Pseudovibrio sp. Tun.PSC04-5.I4: one gene and its partner. Each later gene encodes a partner of the first gene's protein in a complex. Links are inferred from orthologs where the notes say so. Each region holds a gene or a part of one and is shown on either strand. Other genes may lie near its edges.

Region 1 (4,673 bases):
CTTTCTTGGAGTTGTAGGTTTGTGCAAGAGCAGACAGAAAGGATAACTTTCTGTTTGTTGTGGAAAAGCTAAAAACGGTCCGGCCTCGTCAATAAATGAAGAGGCGGGCCGTTTTTTATTTTGCCGGAATGTGGAGCGTGATTTGCGTACTCAAGTGCTCCGCTCTGTCAGCCTCGCCGATTGCATGCGAAATCTCGCCATAGGCTGCGAAAAGTGCGCAGGCAACGAGAGTGTAAACTGCTTTTTTCAGGTCATTCACATCCACTACCTCAGATATTTACCAATAGGTATGATTCGATAAGTAACGGATGAATGTGGGTTTGTAATTTCATTGATTAGAGTTGGTGAAATATCATTGTTTGAAGAATTACCAGTGATATTTATAGTTAATTTATGGAAAACCTGCGGGAACTACTGAATTCCTATGTCTGCCAATTCCCTGTTTTTGACGGGTTTTCTACCTGTTGCCATGCGAAATAGCCTGGTGAATCCGCCTGTCTCTGCGTGCTTTCCAAATAGTTGATTGTTTTATCTGCTCAAAAATTAGGCGACTATAGGTCAGATGTTGTGCAGCTCTGGTTTGCCGCTTTCTGGTTCTCAAAATGAACGCGTGTTTTTGTGAAAACTAGAGAGGCTCCGGCCTTGGATGTGCGGGCGGAGGGTATGTTTGTCTCCGGTATAGGTGTGCTTCATGCATTATCTCACCTGATTAAGCGTTAAGGCCGCTAGGGCCGTTGGGCTTTGGGCAAAAAAAAACCGGACCAAAGGTCCGGTTTAGAAGTGATGAATGATAAAGCACCTAATGGGTGTAATCACCTTCCAGAGGGGAACAGCTGATCATGTGTCGATGTCACTGGGAGGAGAGGTGTGACAACAACTGATCAACAGCACGTGTATATATGCAGTGCAGCACGGTTCTAGCAATAGTGAATTTTTGCATTGCAGCTATGCATTCTGAGGGGGTCTATATTCCCGCGGTGTTTTCCTGCAGGATCTGACAACTATCGGGTAGGTAACTCTACGGAAGATATTGTCATTTTGGGATAGTCGACTTGAAAAACTAGCCCCACAGCATGACTGAAGGGCCTTGTGTCTTTCAAAGTAATTCTAGTTTTTGCAGTGCAAAACAGAAGAGCGTTTTTCTGAGTTATCCGAGTAGTTAGGGAAGGCCTCATAAGCGACTGCTTGGTTGAAGATCGTTCAGCTCTAGTGCGTCCAGCGTTCAGCGTAGGAAACGAGAAAATCTCTGAAGGCCGTAACGCGGGCCGTATTCTTCAGCTCGGATGGATAAACGAAGTAAGTGTCAAAGCTTGGCAGCTCTTCCTGTGTGACAGACATTACCTGTTTGATACCTGCACTCGGTTCCACCATGTAGTCTGGCAGAATGGCGATGCCGACACCGGTTTGTACAGCTTTCTTGATGCCGGACAGGTTGTTCACCCTCAAAGAGACATCGCGCCTTTCGCCATTGGGCAGGCCAGCCGTCGCGAGCCAGTTCATGGCACGCAGGTAATTGGCCATGTTTTCGCCAATGGTGATGAGGCGGTGATGGTCTAAATCTTCAATAGTGCTCGGGCTTCCAAACCGCTCGATGTACTTCGGGGAGGCGTAAACGTGGAAGTGCACGGTGAAGAGCTTGCGCTGGATGAGGTCTGGCTGGGTGGGCTGGCGTAGACGGATCGCAACATCGGCCTCGCGCATACCTAGATCAAGCTCATCATCCTTACAGATGATTTCCAGCTGCATTTCCGGATAAAGGTCTACAAACTCGTTGACGCGCTGTGTGAGCCATGTGGAGCCCAGGCCGACGGTGGTGGTCACCCGCAATGTGCCACTTGGCTTTTCCTTGGAGTCAGTCAGGCGAGACTGAACAGTTTCAAGTTTTAGCAGAACTTCACGGGCTGTCCGGTACAGGAGCTCGCCCTGTTCCGTTGGTATCAGCCCGCGTGCATGCCTGTGGAACAGGGGAACACCCAGCTCAGCTTCCAGCGCACTTACCTGCCGGCTTACTGCCGACTGACTCATGTTGAGTGCTTCGCCTGCGTGGGTAAAGCTTCCTGCCTGTGCAGCTGCGTGAAAAATTCGCAGCTTGTCCCAATCTAAAGAACGCCCTGGCATTCGTCTTTCCCCCTGTTCTTACAGCTGTTTATTCAGCTGCTTCGCTTGTTGTTGCTACTGCGGCAAGGTAGCGCTCTGCTTCCAAAGCTGCCATGCAGCCCATTCCGGCAGCTGTTACAGCCTGACGGTAATGTTCGTCTGTCACGTCGCCCGCAGCGTAAACACCCGGGATAGAAGTCTGAGTTGAATCAGCCTCTGTCCAGATGTAACCGGAATCTTTCATTTTCACTTGATCTTTGACAAGATCAACTGCTGGAGCATGACCAATTGCAATGAATACACCATCAGTTGGGTATTCAGAGGTTTTGCCAGTCTTACGGTTCTTCAAACGGATGCCATTTACAACAGCTGGGCTTTCAGTGCCGAGAATTTCTTCGACCTGACTGTCCCAGATGACGTTGATCTTTTCGTTCTTGAACAGGCGGTCCTGAAGGATCTTTTCGGAACGAAGGGCATCGCGGCGGTGAACCAGCGTCACTTTGCTTGCGAGGTTGGCAAGGTAGAGGGCTTCTTCAACAGCGGTGTTGCCGCCGCCGATGACGAACACTTCTTTGCCACGGTAGAAGAAACCATCACATGTTGCACATGCGGAAACGCCGCCTGCCTGATACTTTTCCTCAGATGGAAGGCCTAGCCATTTTGCCTGTGCCCCAGTTGCAATCACGAGTGCATCGGCAGTGTAGAGAGTTCCGCTGTCACCTTTGAGCTCAAAAGGGTGCTTGGAGAGGTCAGCTTCCAGAATTGTGTCGTAAACAATCTTGGTACCGACGTTCTCTGCCTGCTTGCGCATCTCTTCCACGAGCCACGGGCCCTGAATTGGATCGGCGAAGCCTGGGTAGTTTTCCACGTCGGTTGTGATGGTCAGCTGACCGCCTGCCTGCACACCGGTGACCAAAAGTGGTTCCAGCATTGCGCGGGCACCATAAATAGCGGCGGTGTAACCTGCAGGACCGGACCCTACGATCAATAGTTTGGTGTGCTTAACAGTCATTTCCCTAGAACCTCAAATTTCGTGCGCAGTTGGATAGTCTCACCGCTTTGTTAGTGGGGGTTCTATCCGTTCGCTCGCTTTTGTTCAATCGCTTTGGATATGGCATCTGCAATATCCGGTGTAGCGTCTATGGGTTCGTAAGTAGGTGCTAATATGGCGCCGGGAAAGGGATGAAGTACTCCCAAGGCCTGCATTTTTGATAAAAAGTAGTCAAACTTTTTGTGAGTACCGGTTGGACGGAAGCCGTAAATGGGTTTTCCGGTCGCGGCAGCCTCTCCCACCATGTTGGTAGAGTCTGTTGTAACTACAACAATTTCAGCGTTGGCTAGGTACTGGATGATCGGGTTTTCGCCTTCCCCGTTCCAGAACATATGCTCATCTGACTTGCCAAGATCGTGAAGTGCAGTTGCAAGGTCGCGCGGGGTCCGACGAGAGCAGGTGATCATTAATGCGTGTGTTTGCGCTAAATCCTTCAAGCCGCCCAGAAGAGAGGTAATGTCGTCTGCTGTGAATTGATGATGCTGAGAATTACCGCCAATGAGCACTGCTGCTCTTGGCTTTGATAGGGCCGCGATCTCAGGAAATGGATTCTGTCTGGCAGCTTGCAGTTTCTGCGCGGAAAATCGATGCGGTGACGTAAGTGTTGTTACGATATTTTTGCCATTTATGGCGTCATGATCCGGTGCCCAAACAATATCTGCAAATTTACTGTTAATCTTTGGATCCTTTAGGAAAACTGTAAAGGTCTTGCCCTTGGAAAGCCACTTTAAGGCGCGTAAGTAGGGCACCGCTCTGCGGCCAGAGGCTATCGCGACAGCAGGATACGGGGGGGCAAGTGGGCTTTCTGGCTTGTGCGGTGAATCTTTAGGGTCTATTGGGCCCCAAGGCATCGCAAAAGTAAAAAACTTACGGGGGGCAACTACTCGTATTTCGTAGGGCATTCCCAAGGCTTCGGCTACGCCGATGCATTGCGCTACGTCTCCGATTTTGCCATCTGTTAAAACCCACAGGTTTTGTGACATTTTGATCCCCAGCTTTCGGGAAGTGTCTGCAAAATGCAAATTGTTGATATAGTCTGTCGCCAATGAGCAATAAACTAGCATTTTGCCTAACTTCATGTTTTAGGCAGTGTTGTAAGACAGGTTAACTGTTAATCCAATAGGACAAGCAAAGGAGACGAGCTTGAAAGCGCGTCTGGATTCGATCGACTGGCAAATTTTGAAGGAGTTGCAGGGGAATGGCCGCATCACCAATGTGGAGCTGGCCCGCCGCGTAGGGATTTCTGCACCTCCATGTTTGCGCAGGGTTCGAGCCCTCGAAGAAGCTGGACTCATTCGTGGATACCGTACTCTACTCGATGAAAAGCAGCTGGGCTATGAAGTAACCGCTTTTGTTATGGTTGGTTTACATAACCAGACAGAAGCCGATCTCGTTGCGTTTGAGGCTCAGGTTAAAGAGTGGCCATTGGTTCGTGAGAGCTACATGGTATCAGGTGAAGTTGATTTCATCATGCGTTGTACTGCTAAAGATCTGGAGTCCTTCCAAAACTTTATCATCCGCGATG
Region 2 (3,638 bases), 1.2 Mb from region 1 along the record:
ACCTTATCGAGAGGTTTCCGTGTGGGTGCGGGTATCGCTATCTCCGTGAGATCATAAAGTTTCTCGCCCAGCAAACTGGGATAGTAGTTCTCTTTTGATCTCCTCTGCATCGCACTATTTTGCCGCTCAAAACACAATAGAGGTCGGCTTTATTGGTACGCGGATTGAAAATAAGCTCCCTTCGCCTTCAGAACAGGAACAGAAGCTCATCCGGCGCTCAACAACTGACTGATGCCATGAGCGGGTTTCTTTCAACGTGCGCACCACAACGGATCCTAGCGGCGCAGTTCGTGGTGCTGACATTATTTGCTCTGCATCAGCCTCTCAACGCCCACATTCGCGGAGAATGGCTTCTGGAGGGCTGGCATCTTGATTTGGTGAGCTTGCCTCATCAAAAGCACGACGAAGGCGATATTGACGGAGTTTATGTCAGGGTGACCGCGCCGGTCGCCGTTTCTATGAGCAAATCACGCTCTATAAATCGACTGGAACTTCCTTGGCTGATCTGCCAACGCCGGTCGCATCTTTTTGTGTGTGTAGGCTGAAGCAGCCCACATCAGGTTACACCTTAATCTATTTCGTCCAGATCAGACTTCTTAAGAGGCGCATAGCTCGGCAAATGCCAGCCCCACGCAATTGCACCGCCGCGCAAGATCATGGCCATCGCAAAGCCAAGTCCTACAGCTAAATTGCTTTGCCCGGTCACCGAAATTGTGGCTGTATAGGTGATCGCTCCGGCAAGAGCTGCCGCAAGATAGATCTCTCGTTGTAACAAGGCAGAAGGTTGACCCGCGATAATATCGCGCAGAATTCCGCCAAATGTCGCGGTCCCAACGCCCATCAACACGGCAACAGCTGCGCCATCATCCAAAGAAATCGATTTGGCGGCTCCCATGACTGAGTAGGAGGCAACTCCGACGGCATCAAGCCATCTCAATGGACGCCCCCAAGCTTCTACCTTGTGGGCGAAGAACCACATGCCAACGGAGACAACAGCGCACACATAGAGGTAGCTATTATTTTCAATCCAGAAGACCGGAACATCGAGCAGGGTGTCTCTGAGAGTACCCCCGCCAATTCCTGTGAGGGAACAAAAGAACAAGAACGCAATAAAATCCTGACGCAAACGCGCGGCCACTAGCCCGCCTGTTACAGCAAAAACAGCAACGCCGAAAAAGTCCAAGTACTGCCAGATCTCAGAGTGCATTTGCATCAAGCCCGTTAATTTTTAAATATTTCTCAGATTTTCGAGGTGTTACTCACACTCAAACAAAAAGCAACCCAATACCTGCAATACTCCCAAACCCTACAATGGATTCGCAGTTGACCCACTAACAAAAAACGGGCCACTCAGTGAGTAACCCGTTTTTGAAACTTCGCAAAGATGAAAAAGCCTAGGCTTCTTTATCTAGTGTTGAACCCGGTCCTGCATTTTTGTCGGTTACAGGAACGATCTTTGGACCACCTTTGGAAATACCAACCATTGCGGGGCGCAGCACACGCTCACCAATGACGTAACCTGCCTGAACCACGTTCATAACAGTGTTGTTTGGCACTTCTGTGTTTGGAACTTCAAACATTGCCTGATGGAAATGCGGGTTGAACTTCTCACCTTCTGGGGAAAGACGCTTCACGCCGTGCTTTTCGAGGTGGTTGAGCATTTCGCGCTCTACCAATTCAACGCCTTCAACCAGAGCTTTGAGGTTCTCATCGTTCTGTGTTGCTTCGTCTGGCAGTGCATCGATTGCGCGGCCAAGGTTGTCATTGACCACCAGCATATCGCGCGCAAAACCAGCAATGGCGTAAACCTTAGCGTCTTTCACTTCTTTCTCAGTGCGACGGCGTAGATTTTCCATTTCAGCCATCGTACGCAAAGTACGGTCTTTGAGAGCTGCGTTTTCTGCTCTGAGTGCTTCGATTGGATCGACTTCCACAGCAGCTTCTACCTGCTCCGCCTCATTCGCAAAGGCTACTTCTTCAGCAACAACTTCTGGATTCAGCTGTTCTTCAGTGTGCGGAGTTTTATTTTGATCGCTCATCGTCATCCCGTCTCTTGAAACCTGCTCCAAATTGCTAGGAGCGAAGTAAAGCAAGGCTGCTGCTCGGCGCCCATGCTACAAAATTATTTGGACCCTATTTAGTCACTGTTTGCCAAAAACAAAAGACCTCCGGCCACATACATGCCCGGAGATCCTCAGAATGCCCGATTTTACTCAGCATTTCGTTGCAAATACCACCAAAATTAGGAGTACTGCTTGATCCAATCAGCAATTTTGCCCTTTGGCTGCGCGCCAACGAGAGTCGCAGCAGGCTGGCCGTCCTTAAAAAGGATCATTGTTGGGATAGAACGCACGCCGTAATTCATTGCGCTCTGCTGGTTGCTGTCGATGTCCAGCTTCACAATTTTAACTGCACCAGCCATTTCCTCGGAGATTTCTTCCAGGGATGGAGCAATCATCTTACAAGGACCGCACCAGGTCGCCCAAAAATCCACCAGAACTGGTGTGGAGCTCTTCAGGACTTCAGCTTCAAAGCTTCCGTCTTCAACTTTCACAGTGGCCATTTTTGCCTCTTCTATAATTTAGCGCGAGTCACCCCCAAATGAGCGAACTCTGTTGTCATGAAAATAAGAACGCGAGAGCCAAGCGTCAAGCGACCGAATTCTCAACATTCTGTTAGAAATTAAAAGTTTTCATGAGTTCCACCGGTATTTCTATCAGGCGAGGGCCCGATGTATATAACAGCAGCGCTCTTATTTTGCGACCTGGGTAAAGCTCAGCAAGCAGTTTCTTATAAACAGCTAACTGCGCAATATAAATTTCAGATACGCCCTGAGCCGTTTGCGGCACTACAGCATTGGTTTTGAAATCAAGAATGGTCACGTCTTCGTCATTGACCAAAAGACGGTCAATCAACCCGAGGATTTCGACTGGCTTGCCATCCTCCCCCGTCAACATGCCTTGAATGGGAACTTCCGCTCTGCCGTTTGCCCCAAATAGCTCGGCAAACTCTGGATTATTCAGTGTATTAAACACGTCATCCAGCAACCGAGTTCTGTTCCGTTCAAAACGCTCAGGCAGTGCCCCTGTTAAAAACCGATCTGCTGAGGTCTCGCGTTGTTCCTCTGGCAAATCTGGCAGGATTTCGAGCAGCCTGTGAATTATCCGGCCGCGTACCAAAGGCCAGTCTTCTGGCTGGCGTGCTGCTTCGAGCGCATCCTTTGGGTCTTGTTGCTCGATGTTTTCCTTGGCATCCATTTCTTCAAAGGCAGCAGAAGGTTTCAAACGGCGTATGCGTTCTGGTGATGAAACATTATGAGCAACCCAATCCGGCAATGCCGAATTCTCTCGTGTTACGACTGGAGCACTGCGCGGCACCACAGGCTCAGGCTGGTCGATGCCATTTTTTGTCCAGAGCCATGACGCTATTTCACCGTTTGCATCTTTTTGCTCGCGGGCTTCTTCAATCAGACCATTGCGGGTGAGTGTATACCAGCATTCATCGTGCGGGCCGCGTTTTGGTGCCCAGCCGCACACCACAAGGCGATCCTTAGCGCGCGTGAGAGCAACATAAAGCAGGCGCCTGTATTCTTCCTTTTGGCCTTCCCCCAGCAGCTCCAGCGCTTCCTCATGCCATGG

Evidence for each region. The genes of interacting proteins can lie anywhere in the genome.
Region 2: the proteins of trxB (region 1) and trxA are in contact, whole or in part, in a crystal structure (PDB 1F6M), measured with the Escherichia coli proteins. The link is inferred for Pseudovibrio sp. Tun.PSC04-5.I4 from one-to-one orthologs.

What each region holds. Positions count from the first base shown.
Region 1 is NZ_FNLB01000006.1:3,902,346-3,907,018, forward strand. Bases 1,129-3,995 are described here. They hold trxB (thioredoxin-disulfide reductase), read right to left. Parts: upstream 3,110-3,995; coding sequence 2,147-3,109; downstream 1,129-2,146. Other genes in these bases: BLS62_RS23435 (LysR family transcriptional regulator), read right to left, coding at 1,207-2,118; BLS62_RS23445 (mitochondrial fission ELM1 family protein), read right to left, coding at 3,172-3,995. Also shown: more of BLS62_RS23445, read right to left, coding at 3,996-4,131; BLS62_RS23450 (Lrp/AsnC family transcriptional regulator), read left to right, coding at 4,292-4,673.
Region 2 is NZ_FNLB01000006.1:2,695,051-2,698,688, forward strand. What follows is about bases 904-3,638. They hold trxA (thioredoxin), read right to left. Parts: upstream 2,564-3,638; coding sequence 2,243-2,563; downstream 904-2,242. Other genes in these bases: BLS62_RS17840 (trimeric intracellular cation channel family protein), read right to left, coding at 904-1,207; grpE (nucleotide exchange factor GrpE), read right to left, coding at 1,395-2,039; addA (double-strand break repair helicase AddA), read right to left, coding at 2,676-3,638. Also shown: BLS62_RS31390 (hypothetical protein), read left to right, coding at 237-545; more of BLS62_RS17840, read right to left, coding at 569-903. UniProt on the Escherichia coli protein: Participates in various redox reactions through the reversible oxidation of its active center dithiol to a disulfide and catalyzes dithiol-disulfide exchange reactions.